DNA from 2 places in the Actinoplanes sp. NPDC048796 genome. Region 2 is predicted to be linked to the other one. Evidence: predicted binding sites of a transcription regulator. Region 2 holds the regulator's gene; the other holds the start of a gene.
The links. Region 2 encodes HrcA, which represses chaperone genes, less so after heat shock. Its sites were predicted from a motif close to GGTTNGCACNCTCNNNNNGAGNGTGCNAACC; they were not measured.
Positions count from the first base shown of each region.

Region 1: a site for HrcA is predicted at 6,427-6,457, ahead of AB0C26_RS14265 (FmdB family zinc ribbon protein). Genes of this name have one in related genera too.

Region 1 is NZ_JBEZGO010000003.1:115,194-124,463, forward strand. It holds gene AB0C26_RS14235 (hypothetical protein) at 21-749, opposite strand; gene AB0C26_RS14240 (GNAT family protein) at 884-1,516, opposite strand; gene glp (gephyrin-like molybdotransferase Glp) at 1,513-2,820, opposite strand; gene AB0C26_RS14250 (UTP--glucose-1-phosphate uridylyltransferase) at 2,817-3,731, opposite strand; gene AB0C26_RS14255 (diguanylate cyclase) at 3,780-5,699, opposite strand; gene AB0C26_RS14260 (5-formyltetrahydrofolate cyclo-ligase) at 5,781-6,368, shown strand; gene AB0C26_RS14265 (FmdB family zinc ribbon protein) at 6,479-6,835, shown strand; gene AB0C26_RS14270 (hypothetical protein) at 7,798-8,064, shown strand; gene AB0C26_RS14275 (hypothetical protein) at 8,137-8,313, opposite strand; gene AB0C26_RS14280 (translation initiation factor 2) at 8,378-8,710, shown strand; gene AB0C26_RS14285 (DUF2231 domain-containing protein) at 8,721-9,194, opposite strand.
Region 2 is NZ_JBEZGO010000006.1:56,642-65,911, forward strand. It holds gene lepA (translation elongation factor 4) at 1-415, shown strand, start outside; gene AB0C26_RS24635 (GlsB/YeaQ/YmgE family stress response membrane protein) at 499-774, shown strand; gene AB0C26_RS24640 (PAS domain-containing protein) at 842-2,479, opposite strand; gene AB0C26_RS24645 (hypothetical protein) at 2,620-3,486, opposite strand; gene AB0C26_RS24650 (enoyl-CoA hydratase-related protein) at 3,539-4,318, opposite strand; gene hemW (radical SAM family heme chaperone HemW) at 4,355-5,557, shown strand; gene AB0C26_RS24660 (DUF4870 domain-containing protein) at 5,591-6,145, opposite strand; gene hrcA (heat-inducible transcriptional repressor HrcA) at 6,299-7,321, shown strand; gene dnaJ (molecular chaperone DnaJ) at 7,339-8,481, shown strand; gene AB0C26_RS24675 (hypothetical protein) at 8,740-9,048, opposite strand.

The DNA of each region.
Region 1 (9,270 bases), on a different contig from region 2:
ACCGACCCCCACAACGCCGCTCAGGCGGTGTGGTGGCGGCCGCCCGCCTCGTAGGCCCGGCCCCGCAGGCCGCCCGTTCGGCGGTAGGAGACCGACGCTGTCGCGGCCGGGGGAAGGTCCTGGTCCAGGCCCATCGCCGCGCGGCGTACCGCCTCCTTCTGGGCCGCCAAGCGGCGCTGGGCCTCGCGGCGGGCCGCCTGGCGGCGGGCCTGTTCGCGGCGTACCTCGGCCTGGCGGGCCGCCAGCCACGCTGCCTCGCGGGCCTCCTCGCGGCGGCGTCGGCGGTCCGCTATCGCTCGGTTGCGCAGGTGGAACAGGTCGATCACCAGGAGCGTGAAGGTGACCGCGAAGCCGATCCAGAAGCCGGGGCCGACCGCGAGCACGCCGATCAGCTCGATCAGGTTGAGCAGGATCAGCGCCGCGAAGACCCGGCGACGGCGTACGACCGCTGGGGTGTGCCGGCGGGCCGGCGGGCGCCGGACCGGGCGGCGGCCCGGCTTGACCAGGCGCAGCTTGGGTTTCTGGGGCGAAGAGGACGGCGAGACCGTAACCGAGACCAGCCGGCCCGGGTTGATCGGTCGGCGTCCGGGCACGGTGCGGCGACGGCGGTGGCGCTGGAGCACCCTCGCCGTCGACGACGCCCGCTCCGCGGCCAGTCGCTCGGTGGCGTCGTACCGGCGCACGAGCGCGGGCGCGAGGGCGAGCAGACCGGCCGCGGTGAGGACGGCGAGGAGCACCGAGGTCGGCACCCTCACCCCTCCCGTCAGCTACGGGCGGTCCGCTTTACAACTCCCGGCCACGGACCGCAAGACCCAATCTCCCCGAGGCTACGGGCGCGAGCTGCGGAAATGGTCACGGCGCGCCGGGCGTGTCAGGGGCCTCCTCAGGCGCGCACGCGGCGCCAGCGGGCCAGCAGACCGCCCTCGGCGGCCACTTCCTCGCTGGTCAGGGCATATCCGAGATGGTCTCGCCAGCTGCCGTCGATGTGCATGTAGCGCTCATGGTAGGCCTCCTCGCGGAAGCCGAGCTTTTCGACGACGCGGCGGGAGGGCTTGTTCTCCGGCCGGATGTTGACCTCGATGCGGTGCAGTCCGCCGGGGCCGAAGGCGTGGTCGACCGCGAGGGCCAGCGCGGTCGGGATGACGCCGCGGCCGGCGACGCGGTGGTCGACCCAGTAGCCGGCGTAGGCCGAGCTGAACGCCCGCCGGACGATGTTGCCGAGGTTGAGGTGGCCGACCAGGCTTTCCCGGCCGTTCTCCTGCAGGCAGACCGCGAACGGCATGCTCTCACCGCGCCGGGCCGAGCGTTTCATGTCCTGGTAGACGTAGCCGAAGGCGCGCGCCGAGTTCATCTCGGCCCACGGGCCGGGCGGGGCGGACTCCCAGGGCGCCAGCCACTTCTGGTTGGCCGTGCGCACTTCGGACCAGGCGCGGCCGTCGCTGCGCTTGTAGGGGCGCAGCACGACGGGTCCGTCCGCCAGGACGGCAGGCCATCCGGGCGTGGACCCCAGCATCATCGCCTCCGGTCGAGGAGCAACACGTCCACGGTCGAGCCGGCGGCCGCCGTGGTGACGCGCTCACCGAGGACCAGCAGGCCGTTGGCCTCGGCAAGGCCGGAGAGAGTGTACGGCCCACCGGCCAGTGGCTGCACCGTGTGTCCCCCGCCGCGCCGTTCGGTGACGAACGCGGGGCGGAACTCGCGCAGGCCACCGGGCGAGGAGATGGTCTCCAGCAGGTGGGCCTTGACGCTCGGGCGGAACACCGGCTCGGCCCCCGCCAGCAGCTGAATCACCGGGTGGGCCAGCACTTCGAAGCCGATCAGGGCGGAGCCGGGCTCGCCCGGCAGGCAGATCACCGGCACCTCCTCGCCGCCGACCGTGCCGAAGCCGAGGGTGCTGCCGGGGCAGAGGGCCACGTCGGTGAACTCGACGGCGCCGCGGCCGGGATCGCGGCGGGAGAGCACCCGGCGCAGCATGTCGCCCGGGCCGGTGCCGGTCCCGCCGGTGGTGATGATCAGGTCGGCCCGCAGGGTCTGGTCTTCCAGGAGGCCGCGGAGGCCTTCCGGGTCGTCGTCACAGATGCCGATGCGGTACGCCAGGGCGCCGGCCTCGACCGCGGCGGCGGTCAGCGCGTGCGAGTTCGCGTCGACGATCTGCCCGGGCTGGCTGGGGCGGCCCACGTCGACCAGTTCGTCGCCGGTGGCCACGACCACCACGCGGGGGCTGGGCCGGACGACGACGTGCCCGATGCCGGAGGCGGCGAACGTCGCCACCATGGCCGGGGTGACGTACGCGCCCTTGGGGGCGAGCACCTGGCCGACGGCGATCTCGTCGCCGGCCCGGCGTACACCCGAGCCCCTTTTCGGCGCGTGCAGGATCTCCACGGCGGCCATGCCCTGGTCGGTCCAGTGCACCGGCACCACCACGTCGGCGCCGATCGGCAGCGGCGCGCCGGCCGCCACCGAGAAACACGTGCCCGGGGAGAGCCGGACCGGGCGCCAGCTGGACGCGCCGAGGTCGCCGACCACGTTGAGCCGGACCGGCCGGCCCTCGACCCGGCCGAAGGAGGAGGGGTGCGAGCCGACCCGGCCCGCGCCGCTGAGGTCTTCCCAGCGCGCCGCGTACCCGTCGATCGCCGCCTGGTCGAACGCCGGGTACGGGTGCGGCGCCAGCACGTCGGTGGCCAGGGTGTTGCCGTGTGCCTGGGTGAGGTCGAGGTCGAGCGGAGGCAGCGGCCGGAGCCTGCGCAGCACGCTGCCCAGGTATTCGGCGAGAGGCTTCAGCTCGTTGGCGGCCGCCTCGGCATCGGCCGTGGCCGTCATCCCCTCGCACCGCCGGCGACGAACTCGGCCAGCCAGCTCCGGAACTCCTCGCCCAGGTCGTCGCGCTTGGCCGCCAGCATGACGACCGTCTGGAGGTAGCCGAGCGGCATGCCGGTGTCGTACCGGTGGCCGCGGTAGACGATGCCGTGCACCGGGGTGCCGTCGGCCAGCAGCTGGGCCATGGCGTCGGTCAGCTGGATCTCGCCGCCGCTGCCGGGCTTGGTGTCGGCGATCGCCTCGAAGATCGAGGCGGGCAGGACGTAGCGGCCGAGGACGGCCAGGTTGCTGGGCGCCTCGTCCGGCGCGGGCTTCTCGACCAGGCCGGTGATCCGTACGACGTCGTCGCCCTCGTCCGACGGCTGCACGGAGGCGATGCCGTACCGCGAAGTCTCTGAGGGTTTGACCTCGCCCAGGGCGAGCACGATGCCGCCGGTGCGGGCCTGCAGGTCGAGCATGGCGGGCAGGAGCGGCTTGTCCTCCTCCAGGAACTCGTCGCCCAGCAGGACGGCGAACGCGTTGTCGCCGACGTGCGAGGCGGCGGTGCCGACCGCGTGGCCGAGACCCAGCGGCTCGCCCTGACGGACGGTGTAGATGTCCGCGAGCTCACTCGTACGGCGTACGGCCGCAAGCCTCTCTTTGTCGCCCTTTTCCTCGAGACGCGCCTCGACGTCGGGCCGGCGGTCGAAATGGTCGACCATCGAGGTCTTGCCACGGCCGGTGACCAGCAGGACGTCGGTGATGCCGGCGGCGGCCGCCTCCTCCACGATGTACTGAAGGACGGGACGGTCGACGACGGGCAGCAATTCCTTGGGTACGGCCTTGGTGGCGGGCAGGAATCGCGTAGCCAGACCCGCCGCGGGGATGACAGCCTTCACCGCCCGGCGGCCGGACGCTTGCGCGTTCGAGGTCATCGAATCACCGCACCTTCAAGTCGATCGAGCCCGTGACATGCAGCGAGACTATCGGCCATGTCTGTGCCCCGGCGGCCGTGGCCCGGTCGGCACGGCCGTCTGGGGATCCAAGTTTCCTTCATGAACTGTGGGGGAAACCCGCGAATTGGTCACATCTGCGGCCTCGGCCAGGCGATACGTGTCCCGGCCGGCCCGCTTGGCGGCGTACAGGGCGGCGTCGGCCGCGGCCAGCACCTGCGGCGCGGCGGCGCCATGCTCGGGAAAGACGGCGACGCCGATCGACACGGTGACCGGGATGAGCATGTCGTCGGGTCGCAGGGGATCGATCGGCACGGGCCGGTCCCGCACGGCGGCGCCGAGGCGTTCGGCCACGATCGCCCCGCCGTACGCGTCGGTCTCCGGCAGCAGCACCACGAACTCCTCCCCGCCCTGCCGGAACGCCACGTCCACCTCGCGGAGCCCGATCCGGATGCGCCGGGCGAACTCGCTCAGCACCGCGTCGCCGGCCGCGTGCCCGTACGTGTCGTTCACGTCCTTGAAGTGGTCCAGGTCGAGCACGAGAACCGTGAGCATCCGCCCGAAGCGGCTGGCCCGCTCCACCTCCCGGCGCAACGATTCACGCAGGTAACGGTAATTCCACAGGCCGGTGAGCGGATCGGTCAACGAGAGCCGTTGCGCCTCCTCGTGCATCCGCACGTTGTGCACGGCCACCCCGGCCTGTCCGGCGAAGGTCCGCAGGGTGCTCAGGTCGGCGTCGTCGAAACAGTCACCGCCGACCCGGTCGTAGAGGGCGAGGACGCCGAGGGTGCCGGGTCCGTCCTCGGCGTCGGCGGGCGCGCGGATCGGCACGGCGACGTAGCTCAGGCAGGGCGGTTCGGCCGTGGCGAGCTCGCCCCGCCCGCGGCGTGACTCCCCGCTGGCGGCGACCCCGCCCAGCACACCCTCGCCGACCGGCAGGCGCTGCTTGGGCAGGTCGGCGTCGGGCAGGTCCCAGGTGCCGGCCAGGCCGACCCCGCACTGCGGGACGAGCTGCCCGCTCACCGGGTCGATGAGCAGGACGAGACCGGCCCGGGCGCCGGTGGCGGCGAGCGCCGTGCGCAGGATGACCTGCAGTATCCGCTGGAGGTCATGGGTGCTGGAAAGCGTCTCGCCGAGGATCGCCAGGTGCCCGCGGAGCTGGTCGCGGCTGGCGGTGAGGGCCTGGACGTAGGCCTGCAGCTCGCGGGTCATGCGGTTGAAGGTGGCGGCGAGCCGGCCGAGCTCGTCCGGGCGCGGGATCGGCACGCGGGTGTCCAGGTCGCCGTCGGCCACCCGGTCGGCGGCCCAGGCCAGGTCGCCGAGCGGGCGGGTGGTGGTGCGGGCGAGCCAGCGCGCGACCAGGACGGCGGCCAGGGCCGCGGCCAGCACGAGGGCCGGGAGTACGGCGTACAGGAAAGTGGGCCGGTTCGTCGGCACGGTGATCGTGAGCGGCAGGGGCTGGCCCGGCTCCGGAGCGACGCGCCGGGTCTGGCCGGTCTCGTTCGGGCCGGTCAGCGTCACGCGGGTGCGGCTGGCGGCGCTGAGCCGGTCGAGGAACATGCCGTCGACGGTCTGCGAGGCGGCGATGGTGGTGTCGCCGACGACCGACGCGGCGGTGAGGGCGCCGCGCCCGTTCGCCGAGCAGCTCGGCCCGGTGGTCTCCGGGGCGCCGATGTCGATGCCGGTGGCCAGACCGCGCGCGATCAGCTGGCCGGCCACCGCGGCCCGATCACTTTCGGGCACCACGGCCACGGCGTCGGCCGCCGTCTGAAGTTGCCGGCAGGCGGCGGAGACACTGGTACGCACGGTGGTCGCGGCCCGGTCGAGCCGCTCGGCCGTCCGATCCCGGTTCACCGTGGTGACGGTCAGGGCGACGAAGATGGACCCGAGCAGGACCGGACCGAGCACGACCACCAAAAAGGCTGTAGTGAGTCGGCCACGTAGCGTCACGCATCCTCCCGGAAGTGGCCCTCTTTGGAGCGATGCTGACATAGTGTGCACCGTTTGCCGCTTTTCAAAAGGGGGTGTTGCATGCCCGATTTAACCGGTGACGCGGAAGGATCTCGCGCCGCCAAGATCGCACTCCGCAGTCGCCTGCTCACCGCCCGGCGTCAGGCGCCCGCCTCGGCGGCCCCTCTTCTCCACGATCAAGTGCTTGCTTTGGTACGGCGTGAGCAACCGGCCACCATCGCCGCCTACGTCCCGATCGGCACGGAACCCGGCGGACCGGAACTGATCACCGCGCTGGCGGCGCACGCGCGCGTCCTGCTCCCGGTGCTGCTGCCGGACGGAGATCTGGACTGGGCCCTGCACTCCGGTTCGCTCGAACGGGGGCCACGCGGCCTCCTCGCGCCGACCGGCCCCCGGCTGGGCGTGGAAAGCATCCGGCAGGCCGACCTGGTACTGGTGCCCGCGCTGGCGGTGGATCGCCAGGGCCTGCGATTGGGGCGCGGCGGAGGGTCGTACGACCGGGCCCTGGCTCGCATCTCCCCGGGGCCGCTGATCGTGGCGCTGCTGCACGACGGCGAACTGCTGGACGAGGTGCCGGCGGAGCCGCACGATCGGCCGGTGCACGGGGTCATCACGCCACACGGTGGTCTATTCCTGACCCGGAAGTGACGTCCGCCCAACGCTCAACCCGCCGTTCGAGTGGACGAAATGACCTCCGATGGCGCAACATTGGCACTCGGAGTTGGCGAGTGCCAACAGCCGAAAGATCCGGAGGAGCCGTGCCTACCTACCAGTACGCCTGCACCGAATGCGGCCACCAGCTCGAGGCCGTGCAGTCGTTCTCCGACCCGGCTTTGACCGAGTGCCCCGACTGCGACGGCAAGCTGCGCAAGGTGTTCAACTCGGTCGGCATCGTCTTCAAGGGTTCGGGCTTCTACCGCAACGACTCCCGCTCCGGCAACGTGAGCGCCGAGAAGTCCTCCACCAGCAACGGCGAGGCCACGAAGAAGTCCGACACGCCGGCTTCCTCGAGCGACTCGTCCGCAAGCTCGACCTCGACCTCGTCGTCGTCATCTTCGACGTCGTCGTCCTCGTCTTCGTCTTCGACGACCACAAAGGCGCCCGCCGCCTCCTGAGTCTCATCCGGAATCGCGCCAGGCTCCCCCCTGGCGCGATTCCGCGTATCCACAGCACGGCCTTCCCGCCACGTGCCGGCGACCCTTCCCCGCCTAAGCCGGCGTCCTCGCCGCCTGGGCCGGCGTCCTCCCCGCCTGGGCCGGCGCCTTCCCCGCGGTGCCAGCGTCCTCCCCGCCCGTACCAGCGTCCTCCCCGCCCGTACCAGCGCCCTCCCCGCCTGGGCCGGCGCCCTCCCGCCCGTACCAGCGCCCTCCCCCGCCCGGGCCGGCGCCCTCCCGCCCGTACCAGCGTCCTTCCCGCCCGGCCGGCGCCCTTCCCGACTGGGCCGGCGCCCTCTTCCTCGCCGCGCCTTTCTCCGCTCAGCCACCTCCACGAGGCGCCCCTACCAAAATCAGCTGAGTTGTCGCTGGTTATCCACAACCTCGGGCTGTCCACAGGCTCGGAGCGAGCGATCTCTTCTCCCGCCTAACGTCTGTCCCGGCGCCGGACCACGACGCCAGGGCGAGCGAGAGGGGACAGGACGATGGCCGGACCGAGCAAGTCCCGGCTCGGCCGGGCCATCCCCCAGCCGCACGGGACCGCAAGCCGCGAAAGCGGCGAAGGGCGCCTCGATCCCGTGCGGCGGCGTCGGCCGGCTCGCGGCACGCTGCTACGCCTCGCGGCAGTCGCGGCCCTACTGACCCTCGCCGCCCTGGTGTCGTGGTCACCCCCACCGGCCTGCGCCCCACCCGGCAACGCAGTGGCCACCCGCCCACCCGCCGACGGCACCCACTCCTCCGGCGCCCCGCCGGGGGGCTCAGTCGACGCTGCGGCGGCGGGCTCAGACGGCGCCCCGCCGAACGGCTCAGACGGCGGCCCGCCGGGCACCTCTGGGGCCGGCCCGCCGGATGACCCGATCCCCGGGTCGGGGAACCCTGCCGCGGCGCCGGATAACCCAGGCTCGGGCACGGCTGGTGGCGCCGTGCCCTCCGGCACTGTCGGCGTTCCGATCCGGCTGGCCGATCCGACGGCGCTCTCGCTGGTCAAGCCGGGCAACCGGGTCGACCTGCTCCGCCTGGACGAGAAGGGCACCACCACCTCGGTGGCCGCCGCCGCTCTCGTCCTGACGGTCACAGGCGCCTCGGACCCTACGACGGGCGGCCTGCTGCTGGCCCTGGCCCCCGACGAGGCAGAACGCGCAGTCGCCACGCCGAACCACGGCTTTGCCGTACTCATTCGCCCCGGCTGACACGGTGGGCGGCCACGCCGAGGTGGGCCGGCGGGGCCTGCGAAGGCTCCTCCGGCCGCGGTGGGCGTGCGGTCACCAGTGGGGCGGGCGGTCCTCGAGCAGGCGCTCGTCGTTGTCGAAGGAGCGTTCGCCCCAGCCACGCTCGGTGTCGTCGCGGGTCTGGTCGGGGAGGACAGGCGCCTCCTCGGACTCGAAGTCGACCTCGCGTTCGCCGTCCAAGTCGCGCTCGGGCTCATCCAGGATGTCCACGCCTAAGAGGGTAGGCCCGCGCCCCTGCGGAAGTCTTCCCCCTTCGGCTGTACCGTCGGTGAACGTGAGCAGCCCCACCGGCGTCCCGGACGACTCTTACTGGCAGCGACCGGATCCTGACTCTCCCGTGCCCGGGCCGGCCCCCGAACCCTCCGGGACCGCCCCGAAACCGGAGGCGAGCTATCCCGGACCGCCGCGGCCCACCCCGCCGTCACCGCACTGGCGGCCGCCCACGATCTCCCAGCCGCCGCCCCCGCGCAGCATGCCCGGGCAGGACATGGACGCGCTCGACGAGTCGGAGGGCTCGGCCCGCACGGTGACCTACGGCGTCGGCCTGGTCGCGGGGGCCATCGCCCTGATCCTCATGTGCCTGCTCTGCGCCCGGGTCATCTTCTGAGGGGAGCGGGCTAGTAGGTGCCCCACACGGCGGTGGCGCCCGAGTCGCCCGTCTTGTAGACGTAGTAGCCGGAGATCAGGGCCAGGACGACCAGCACCACCGCGCTGACGGCCTCGCCGATCAGGGGCAGGCGGCCGGTTCGGCGCCACGTGAGGGCGACCACGACGAGGCTGGCGATACCCAGGGCCAGCGTGAACCAGAACGTACGCGAGCCGTAGCTCATGTGGTCGTCGAGAATCTCCTTGCCCCGGCCGCTCAGGCCCTGGCCGATCAGGCGGTCGTAGAGCTCCTCACCCGAGGCTTTCGCCACGAACGTCGAGACCGGCGCGGCCACCGCGAGCAGCGCCACCGCCCAGCCCAGCTTGGGACGCCACCGCGGCACCAGCGCGTAGGCGATGGCCCCCAGGGCCAGCAACGGAACGAACACCACCGCGGCATGCAGTACGAGCGCATGCACCGGCAGGCCGTTGATCTGGTCGAACACGACGCCTCCTCATCGAACGGGTCGGCCGACAGCTTAGAAGTATCTGACGGCGCAAATGTCCTCGTGTCCGCTTACG
Region 2 (9,270 bases):
CTACGAGCCCTCCGGCGAGCAGGTGGCCGATCTGGTCAAGGTGGACATTCTGCTGCACGGCGAGCCGGTCGACGCCTTCAGTGCGATCGTGCACAAGGACAAGGCCTACAACTACGGCGTGACCATCGCGGCCAAGCTGCAGAAACTCATTCCGCGGCAGCAGTTCGAGGTCCCGATCCAGGCCGCCATCGGCAGCCGGATCATCGCCCGCGAGACCATCCGGGCCATCCGCAAGGACGTGCTCGCGAAGTGCTACGGCGGTGACATCAGCCGTAAGCGCAAGCTGCTCGAGAAGCAGAAGGAAGGCAAGAAGCGGATGAAGATGGTCGGGCGGGTGGAAGTGCCGCAGGAGGCCTTCATCGCCGCGCTCTCGACATCCGACTCCGCGGACACCAAGGGAGCAAATAAAAAATAGGGCGGTTTGGTTTTCGGGGAGCTCGGGAACACATGGTCTCGACGGACGCAACAACTTGCTCCACCCCCGAGGAGGAACCCCCAATGACTGTCACCGGCATCATCACCGCGCTCATCGTCGGTCTGATCATCGGCGCCCTGGGCCGCCTGGTTGTTCCGGGTAAGCAGAACATCCCGCTGTGGCTCACCCTGGTCATCGGCGTCGTGGCCGCCCTGCTGGGCACCGTGATCGCCCGCGCGACCGGTGTCGCGGACACCAAGGGCTTCGACTGGATCGAGCTGTTCTTCCAGGTTGTCCTGGCCGCGATCGGTGTTGCCCTGGTGGCGGGTGTCGGCGGTCGTCGCCGCCTCACCCGATAAGGCAAGCCAAACGAAGCGCCGGACCATTGTGGTCCGGCGCTTCGTGCTTTCCGGGAAAGGCCGGAAGCTAGTACCGGAACTTGTGCTGGGCGCTGCGGCGATTGACCCAGGCCGGCAGGTCCTCCACCTGATCCCGGTGCGGAAGGGTCTCGACCGCCGGCTGGCCCTCGGTGACGTTGCGCATCGTCACCACGAAACCCTGGACCAGACGGTCCTGGCGGAGATCGCGGTACGTGGCCTCGACCAGCACCCGGCTGTCGTCCGGCCGGCGCAGCGCACAGAAGATCGTGCCGTCGCCGCCGGAGGCGAAGGCCCGGCGGATCTGGCCCCGGTCGTCGCCGTCGGCCAGGTCGGCGAAGGTGGAGAGCGGGGAGAGGTCGTCGTCGCCCAGCAGCTCGTGCAGGCCGGGGCTGGCGTAGCGGACGCGCTGATCCTCGTCGAGAACCAGCATCAGATCGGCTGTGTTGCGGATCACAGCGCGCAGGTAGAGGTCGCTGTCGCGGCGGCCGACCGCTTCGACCAGGCTGATCCGGTCGAGGGCCAGGGCGGCCTGCCCGGCCAGGACCTCGAGCGCGTCGCGGGCCGCGACCAGGGCGTCGCGGCGGCCGGTCAGGACCAGGGCGCCGCCGCTGGGGCGGGCCACGGCCAGTGGTTCCAGCCAGAGCGGGCAGATCAGGGTGCCCTCGGCGGTGGGTGACTCGTCGGTCCACCAGCTGCGCGGGCGGCGGCCGGCGGGAGCGGGCGGCAGGGCCTCGAGCGCCATCTGCCGGTCGTCGGTGGCGAAGACCACACGCCGTACCGTCTGCTCCGGAAGCAGGAGGGCCACCGCGGAACGGACCGCCTCGTCGACGGCGGGCAGGTCGGGCGCGGCCACCAGGTCGGCGCTCGCGCTCCGCAGGCCGCGCTCGCGGGCCAGGGCGCGGCTGTTGAGGGTCACCGCGTCGGCCAGGCGGGTGATGGTGAGGGTGAGTGTGATCACAGCGGCCACGGCGATCGGCACACCGTCGTCCACCGTCCCGGTGAGCGCCTCGATCATGAGGACCAGTGGCGGGGTCGCCACGGACAGGACCAGCAGTGCCGCCCAGTGACCGCGCCAGGCGGGCGGGCGCGGCGTCTCGGGCATGGTGAGCCGGCTCATCGACGGATGCAGGGCGGCCAGGCCCCAGGCCACATAGAGGACCCGGTAGCCGGTCTCGGTCGCCGTGCCCGGGGCCAGCGGGTAGGCGATGTCGCCGGCCAGCATGCCCAGCGCGCCGACCAGCAGCAGCATGGCCGCGACGTTGCGCCCGGTGGCCAGGTTGAGCCGGACCGCGACGCCGACCAGCAGGATCGAGCCGATCACGTCGGCCGCCGAGATGCCGCCGAGCTCGGACATGCCGCCGACCACGAAGACCCACAGGACCAGCAGGCTGGCGCAGGCGAAGGCGAGCAGATCGATCAGCCGGGCCCGGTCGTCGATCACCGACCCGCCGCTGGTGAACCGCAGCAGCGCGCCGGCGACCAGCACGTACATCGCCAGATAGAACCCGTCGGCCAGGCCGTGATCACGCAGAGCGAAGAAGACGTCGCCCGTGGCCAGTGACGCGACTGCGCCGGCCAGCAGCAGCCAGGGGCCGAACCGGGCCGGGCGATGCGCCCGCACACCGGCCAGGATCGCCAGACAGCTGCCAGAACCTAGAAGGATCCACTCGATCGCCCTCGACACGTCCTACTTAGTACCAGGACGGTAGCTGTCTGTCCACGTCGATGTATACGCTACGCAACTGCGTACCGAAAACGCTCAACATCACTCAGGGTGAGTAAAACGCCGTCCGAAATTTCCGGCCACACACCGAAAATCGGACGTCAATCGAACACTTCGGCGATCACGCGGCCCCTGTCGGCGCCACCCTGCGCGGTCGCCGCCTGCCACTTGCCGTCCGGCGCGTGCCACTCCAGATCGGCGAAACGTACCCGTTCGAGACCGGTCGCCGAGGCATGGGCGACGAGCCAGTGGGCATAGCGCCAGCCGGCGTTCACGTCGGCCACCGCGACGGTCAGGCCGGCCACCGGCCCGGCGGTCGCCGACTCGGTCAGGCCCTTGCCCCAGTCGAGCCGCAGGCCCTCCATCAGGGCGGCCGACGCGGCGGCGCCACGCAGCACCGGCGAACCGCTCACCGAGCACTCCACCGCGCCGGTGGCCCGGCCGGTCAGCGCCTTGGCCAGCACGGCGGACTCGTCGGCCCACTTCTCGTACGCGTTCGGGTAGGCCGAGCGCTGCACCTTCTGCGCGGCGTCGGTGACCCGCATCTTCTGGTAGCCCTTGACCTTCTTCAGCGCGGTGTAGAACCGGTCGGCCGAATACCTCGGATCCTTGATCTTCTCGACCGTGCCCCAGCCCTGGCTGGGACGCTGCTGGAAGAGGCCGACCGAGTCGCGGTCGCCGGTGTCGAGGTTCTCCAGCTTCGACTCCTGGAGCGCGGTGGCCAGCGCGATCACCACGGCCCGCTCGGGCATGCCCTTGCGGACGCCCACGGCCGTGATGGTGGCCGCGTTGGCCATCTGCACGTAGTCGAGCGTCACCTCGCCGTCGGCCCGCACGACGCACTCCGGGCCGATCTTGGGCAGCTTGAGGCCGCCGGAGAAGGAGCGGACGACGGCGAACACGCCGAGCGCACCAACGAGCGTCACCACCGCCAGTGCCGCCACGACCGGTGTCCTGCGCACCCACACCCCCAAAGTTGTTCAGGCAACAAGAGTAGTCAACGAGATCACCACTACCTGGTCACTGCTGACCGGTCGCTGGGACCCAGGCGGCGTCGCGCTTCTCCCGGAAGGCGGCGACACCTTCGCGGCCCTCGGCCGAGCGGAAGTATCCGGCCGAACGCTGAGAGAGTTCTGCGAGCTCCTCGCGGACGCTTTCCTTGGGCGTACGGCGGAGAAGTTGTTTGGCGCCCGCGAGGGCGAGTGGCCCGCCGCGCACGAGCCCGGCGCAGTACCGCTCGATCGAGGCGTCCAGATCGGTGGCCTCGACGGCCGCGGTGACCAGGCCGATCTCGGCCGCCCGGGCGCCGTCGAAGACGTCGCCGGTGAGGTAGAGCTCGGCCGCCGCGCGCGGCGCCAGGCGGGGGAGCACGGTGGCGCTGATGACGGCCGGGATGACGCCGAGGCGTACCTCGGAGAAGGCGAACGTCGCCTCGGTCGTGCAGACGGCGATGTCGGCGGCGGCGATCAGGCCGAGCCCGCCGGCGCGGGCGGGACCGCCGACGCGCGCGACCACGGGCTTGGGAAACTCCCAGAGCGCGGCCAGGACGTCGGCCAGGAGCTCGGCCGGGACCCGGCCGGTCTCGCGGGCCTCGGCGGTCTCCTTGAGGTCGGCGCCCGAGCAGAACACGGGGCCGGTGTGCGAGAGGACCACGACCCGGGCCGAGGCGTCGGTCACGGCCTCGGCCAGCGCGTCCAGCAGCTCGCGCATCAGGGGGGTGGAGAGTGCGTTGCGGTTCGCCGGGCTGTCCAGGGTCATGGTGGTCACCCCGGCGTCGGTGACGGTACGGACCAGAGCCATGGCGGCACCCTAACGGGCGGCGTGCACACTTGAGGGATGGCCGGCGCACTTCCCGATGGTTTACCTGTTCCTTCCGACGGGTCGCTTCCCGCGACCGCGACGGCTGAGGCCGGCAAGAACGGATTCGCGGTCTATGTCCACGTGCCGTTCTGCGCTTCTCGATGCGGTTACTGCGATTTCAACACCTATACCGCGTCGGAGCTGGGCGGCGGGGGCAGCCGGGAGGCGTATGCCGAAACGGTTCTGCGCGAGTTGAGGCTGGCAAGTAAAGCCGTAAATCCCGAAAAAGTGGACACGGTGTTCTTCGGCGGCGGAACGCCGACGCTCCTGAGCGCGGACGATCTCGGGCGGATCCTCGCCGGGATCGATGAGACGTGGGGGTTGGCGCCCGGCGCCGAGGTGACCACTGAGGCGAATCCGGAATCTGTTGATCTGTCGTATCTGAGGACGCTGCGAAAGCACGGCTTCAACCGGATCTCGCTCGGTATGCAGTCGGCGGCGCCCGCGGTGCTGCGGATCCTGGACCGCAAGCACACGGCGGGCCGCGCGCCGCAGGCCGCCCGCGAGGCCCGCGAAGCCGGGTTCGAGCACGTCAACCTCGACCTCATCTACGGGACGCCGGGCGAGACGGCGGAGGACTTCGACGCGTCGCTGCGGGCGGTCGTCGACGCGGGTGTCGACCACGTCAGCGCGTACTCCCTGATCGTCGAGGACGGGACCCGGATGGCCGCCCGCATGCGGCGCGGCGAGATCCCGTACCCCTCGGACGACGTCGCCGCCGACCGCTACCTGGCGGCCGAACAGCAGCTGAGCGGGGCCGGCTTCGAGTGGTACGAGGTGTCGAACTGGGCCACCTCGGACGCGGCCCGCTGCCGGCACAACCTGCTCTACTGGACCGGCGCCGACTGGTGGGGTCTCGGGCCGGGCGCGCACAGCCACGTCGGCGGGGTGCGCTGGTGGAACGTCAAGCACCCCACGGCGTACGCGCAAAGGCTGGCCGAAGGTGTCTCGCCCGGTCACGCGCGCGAGCTGCTGACCGACGAGGACCGGCACGTCGAGGACGTCATGCTGCGCGTGCGGCTGCGCGACGGCATCGCCCTCGACCGGGTCGACCAGGTCGGCGCCAAGCAGGCCCTGGCCAACGGCTTGCTTGACGCCCGGGCGTACGAGAAAGGGCGTCTGGAACTGACCCTGCGTGGCCGGTTGCTGGCCGACGCCGTGATTCGCGACGTCGTCTGACTGTGGAACGCCGGGCCCCCGTGCCCGGCTCGGCTACTTGATGAGCTTCAACGACATCGGATAGTCGTACGGCTCGTTGTTGCTCGCCTTCACACCGGCGATGATGCCGAAGATGATGGCGATCAGCGCGGCCACCGGAATGATGATGAAGCCGATGACGATGCAGGACGTCACCCAGCCGATCAGGGTGACGATCGCCCAGGTGATCTGGAAGTTGAGCGCCTTCACCGACTCGGCGCGCACCGACGGCGACAGGTTGCCCTTGGCCAGCAGCGAGATCAGCGGCGCGATCCAGCCGGAGAGGCCACCGCCGAGGAACGCGCCCGCGGCCCCGCCGAAGTGGGCGACCAGGATCCACGTGCGGTCGTCCTGCGTGGGAGCACCGCCGTATCCCTGCTGGTAACCCGGGGGAGGCGGCTGGTAGCCCGGCGGGGGCGGCTGATATCCGGGCGGCGGGCCGTAACCCGGCGGCGGGGTGTACGGCGGCGGTGTCGATCCGGAAGTCGGGTCGTTAGCCGCATAAGGGTTGAACGGCCTGGTGGGGTCATTCGGGTTCGGTTCACCAGGCGGACGAGGCGGTTCAGTCATGGCTGACACGGTAGGGCCGCACTTCAATGCGGTCGAGGGCGACATGCTGATGCCCTGTCTATTCATCCGCACTCGATCATCGCGCTGCCGTCCGCGGCGACGTAGACTGGCACTCTGTCATCCGGAGTGCCAAAGCAGTGGGGGAGGGGTCATATGAGTCTCGATGACCGCAAGCTCGAAGTGCTTCGGGCGATCGTCGAGGACTACGTCGAGACCCAGGAGCCCGTCGGCAGCAAGGCACTGGTCGAGCGCCACCAGCTGGGCGTCTCCCCGGCCACTGTGCGCAACGACATGGCGGTGCTGGAGGAGGAGGGCTACATCCGGCAGCCGCACACCAGCGCCGGCCGGGTGCCCACCGACGCCGGCTACCGGCTGTTCGTCGACCGCCTCTCCAAGGTCAAGGCGCTGAGCCCGGCCGAGCGGCGAGCCATCGAGCGGTTCCTGATCGGCGCCGTCGACCTGGACGACGTCGTGCACCGCACGGTGCGCCTGCTCGCCCAGCTCACCCGCCAGGTCGCGGTCGTGCAGTACCCGTCGCTGGCCCGCTCCTCGGTGCGTCACCTCGAGCTGGTGCCGATCTCCACCACGCGCCTCATGCTGGTGATGATCGCCGACACCGGCCGCGTCGAGCAGCGGCTGGTCGAGCTGCCCGGCCCGGTGCCGCCCGAGGACGTCACCGACCTGCGCCGCCGCGTCAACGAGAAGCTCGCCGGCAAGAAACTCGCCGACACCCCACCGCTGGTGCAGGGCCTGGTCGACGACTGCGCGCCGGAAAGCCGGGCCACGATGGCGTGCCTGGCCTCGGTGCTCCTCGAGACCTTGGTCGAGCGCAGTGAGGAACGCCTCGCGTTGGCGGGTACGGCTAACCTGACAAGAGGTGGGGTGCTGGACTTCCAAGGCACCCTCCGCCCGGTCCTCGAAGCCCTCGAGGAAGAGGTCATCCTGCTGAAGTTGATCGGCGACCTGGAACCGAGCACCACGCGGGTCCGGATCGGCGACGAGAACGAGATCGACAACCTGCGGTCGGCGTCCGTGGTCAGCACGGGGTACGGCCCCGGTGCGACGATCGTCGGTGGGCTCGGTGTGCTCGGCCCCACCCGGATGGACTACCCCGGCACCATCGCGACCGTGCGCGCGGTGGCACGCTACGTGGGCGACCTTCTAGCACAAAATTGACGAGGATTGCGGAGCCCGTGGCCAAGGACTACTACGGCATTCTCGGCGTGAGCCGGGAAGCCACCGACGACGAGATCAAGCGCGCCTACCGCAAACTGGCTCGGCAGTACCATCCGGACGTCAACCCGGACCCGGAAGCGCATGAGAAGTTCAAGGACATCAACGCGGCGTACGAGGTCCTGTCCGACGACCAGAAACGCCAGATCGTCGACCTGGGCGGCGACCCGCTCGCGCCCGGCGGCGGCATGGGTCCCGGCGGACCCGGCGGGGCCGGCGGCCCGTTCGTCGGCTTCCAGGACATCATGGATGCCTTCTTCGGCTCGGCGGCGGGCGGCGGCGGCCGCGGCCCACGCCCCCGCACCCGGCCCGGAGCGGACGCGATCCTGCGGCTCGAGCTGGACCTGAACGAGACGGCCTTCGGCGTCGAGGCGCCGATCACCGTCGACACGGCGGTGCTGTGCACCCAGTGCTCGGGCGCGGGCACGGCGCCGGGCACCCACCTGGCGACCTGCGAGACGTGCGGTGGCCGCGGCGAGGTGCAGAGCGTGCAGCGCACCTTCCTCGGCCAGGTGGTCTCGTCGCGCCCCTGCGCCACCTGCCAGGGCCACGGCACGGTCATCCCGCACCCGTGCCCGACCTGCGCCGGCGACGGCCGGGTGCGCACCCGCCGCTCGCTGACGGTGAAGATCCCGGCCGGCGTCGAGGACGGCATGCGCATCCGCCTGGCCCAGCAGGGCGAGGTCGGCCCCGGCGGCGGCACCCCCGGCGACCTGTACGTGGAGATCCACGAGCGCCCGCACGACGTCTACTCCCGCAAGGGCGACGACCTGCACTGCCGGGTGACGCTGCCGATGACCGCGGCCGCGCTGGGCACCCGCCTGACGATCAAGACGCTGGACAGCGAAGAGGCCATCGAGGTCAAATCCGGCACCCAGCCGGCCAGCACGCTGCGCATCCGCGGCAAGGGCGTGCCCCACCTGAGGGGCCAGGGCCGGGGCGACCTGTTCGTCCACCTCGACGTCAAGACCCCGACCAAGCTGACCGCCGACCAGGAACGCATGCTGCGCGACTTCGCCAAGACCCGAGGCGAGGACGTGGCCGAGCTCAGCAAGCAGGGCGGCTTCTTCAGCCGCATGCGAGACGCCTTCAACGGCCACTGAGCCTTTCCAGGTCAAAGGCAGGATGTCGTAGCGGGGTGGGGCGTACAGATCGCTGCTCCCGCCGAGGGCCCGGGCGGGGCGAGCAGGGCGCTGCGCGCCCAGAACGCTCACCCCACCCGGGCGACGTGCGTGAGTGGTCGCGCTCAAACCCCTAGCCCGGTCGTGGCGCTTCGGTCAGCCGCCTACTCGGCTGCTGGCTCGGTCGTGGTCCTTCGGTCAGCCGCCTACTCGGCTGCTGGCTCGGTCGTGGTCCTTCGGTCAGCCGCCTACTCGGCTGCTGGCTCGGTCGAGGAGCAGGGGGATGAGCTCCGCTCGCCAGATGTCCAGGTGGACGGCTCCGCTGGACGGCCCACCGTGGGCGAACTCCTCACGGACCACCCACGCGGTGGTCTCGGAGGCCAGGTTGACGCTGACCAGGCGGTCGAACTCGGCGTAGAGCAGCCGCTCGACCTCACTGAGGGACGGCGGTAGATAGGTCGTGGCGAGCCGCTCGGCCATCGCCCGCCACACCCATGGATCACCCCGGAGGCCCCAGCGTGGCGGCTCGGGTTCGAAGAGCTCAGACACCACCTTCATGAAATTCACTCATACCCGCCGATGGCCCGCCCCAAGCGGCCGTTAGCACAGTCTGGAAGCGCGACCGGCCCAAACGCCAACGCCCGGGCGCAGCCCTCGATCCCGGCGCGGACGTCCCCGGTCATTGCGCGACGGCATCCGTCGTGACGGGGCGGGACGGGTGGGGACGTCGGTACGGCGCCCGTCGTGACGGGGCGGGACGGGTGGTGACGT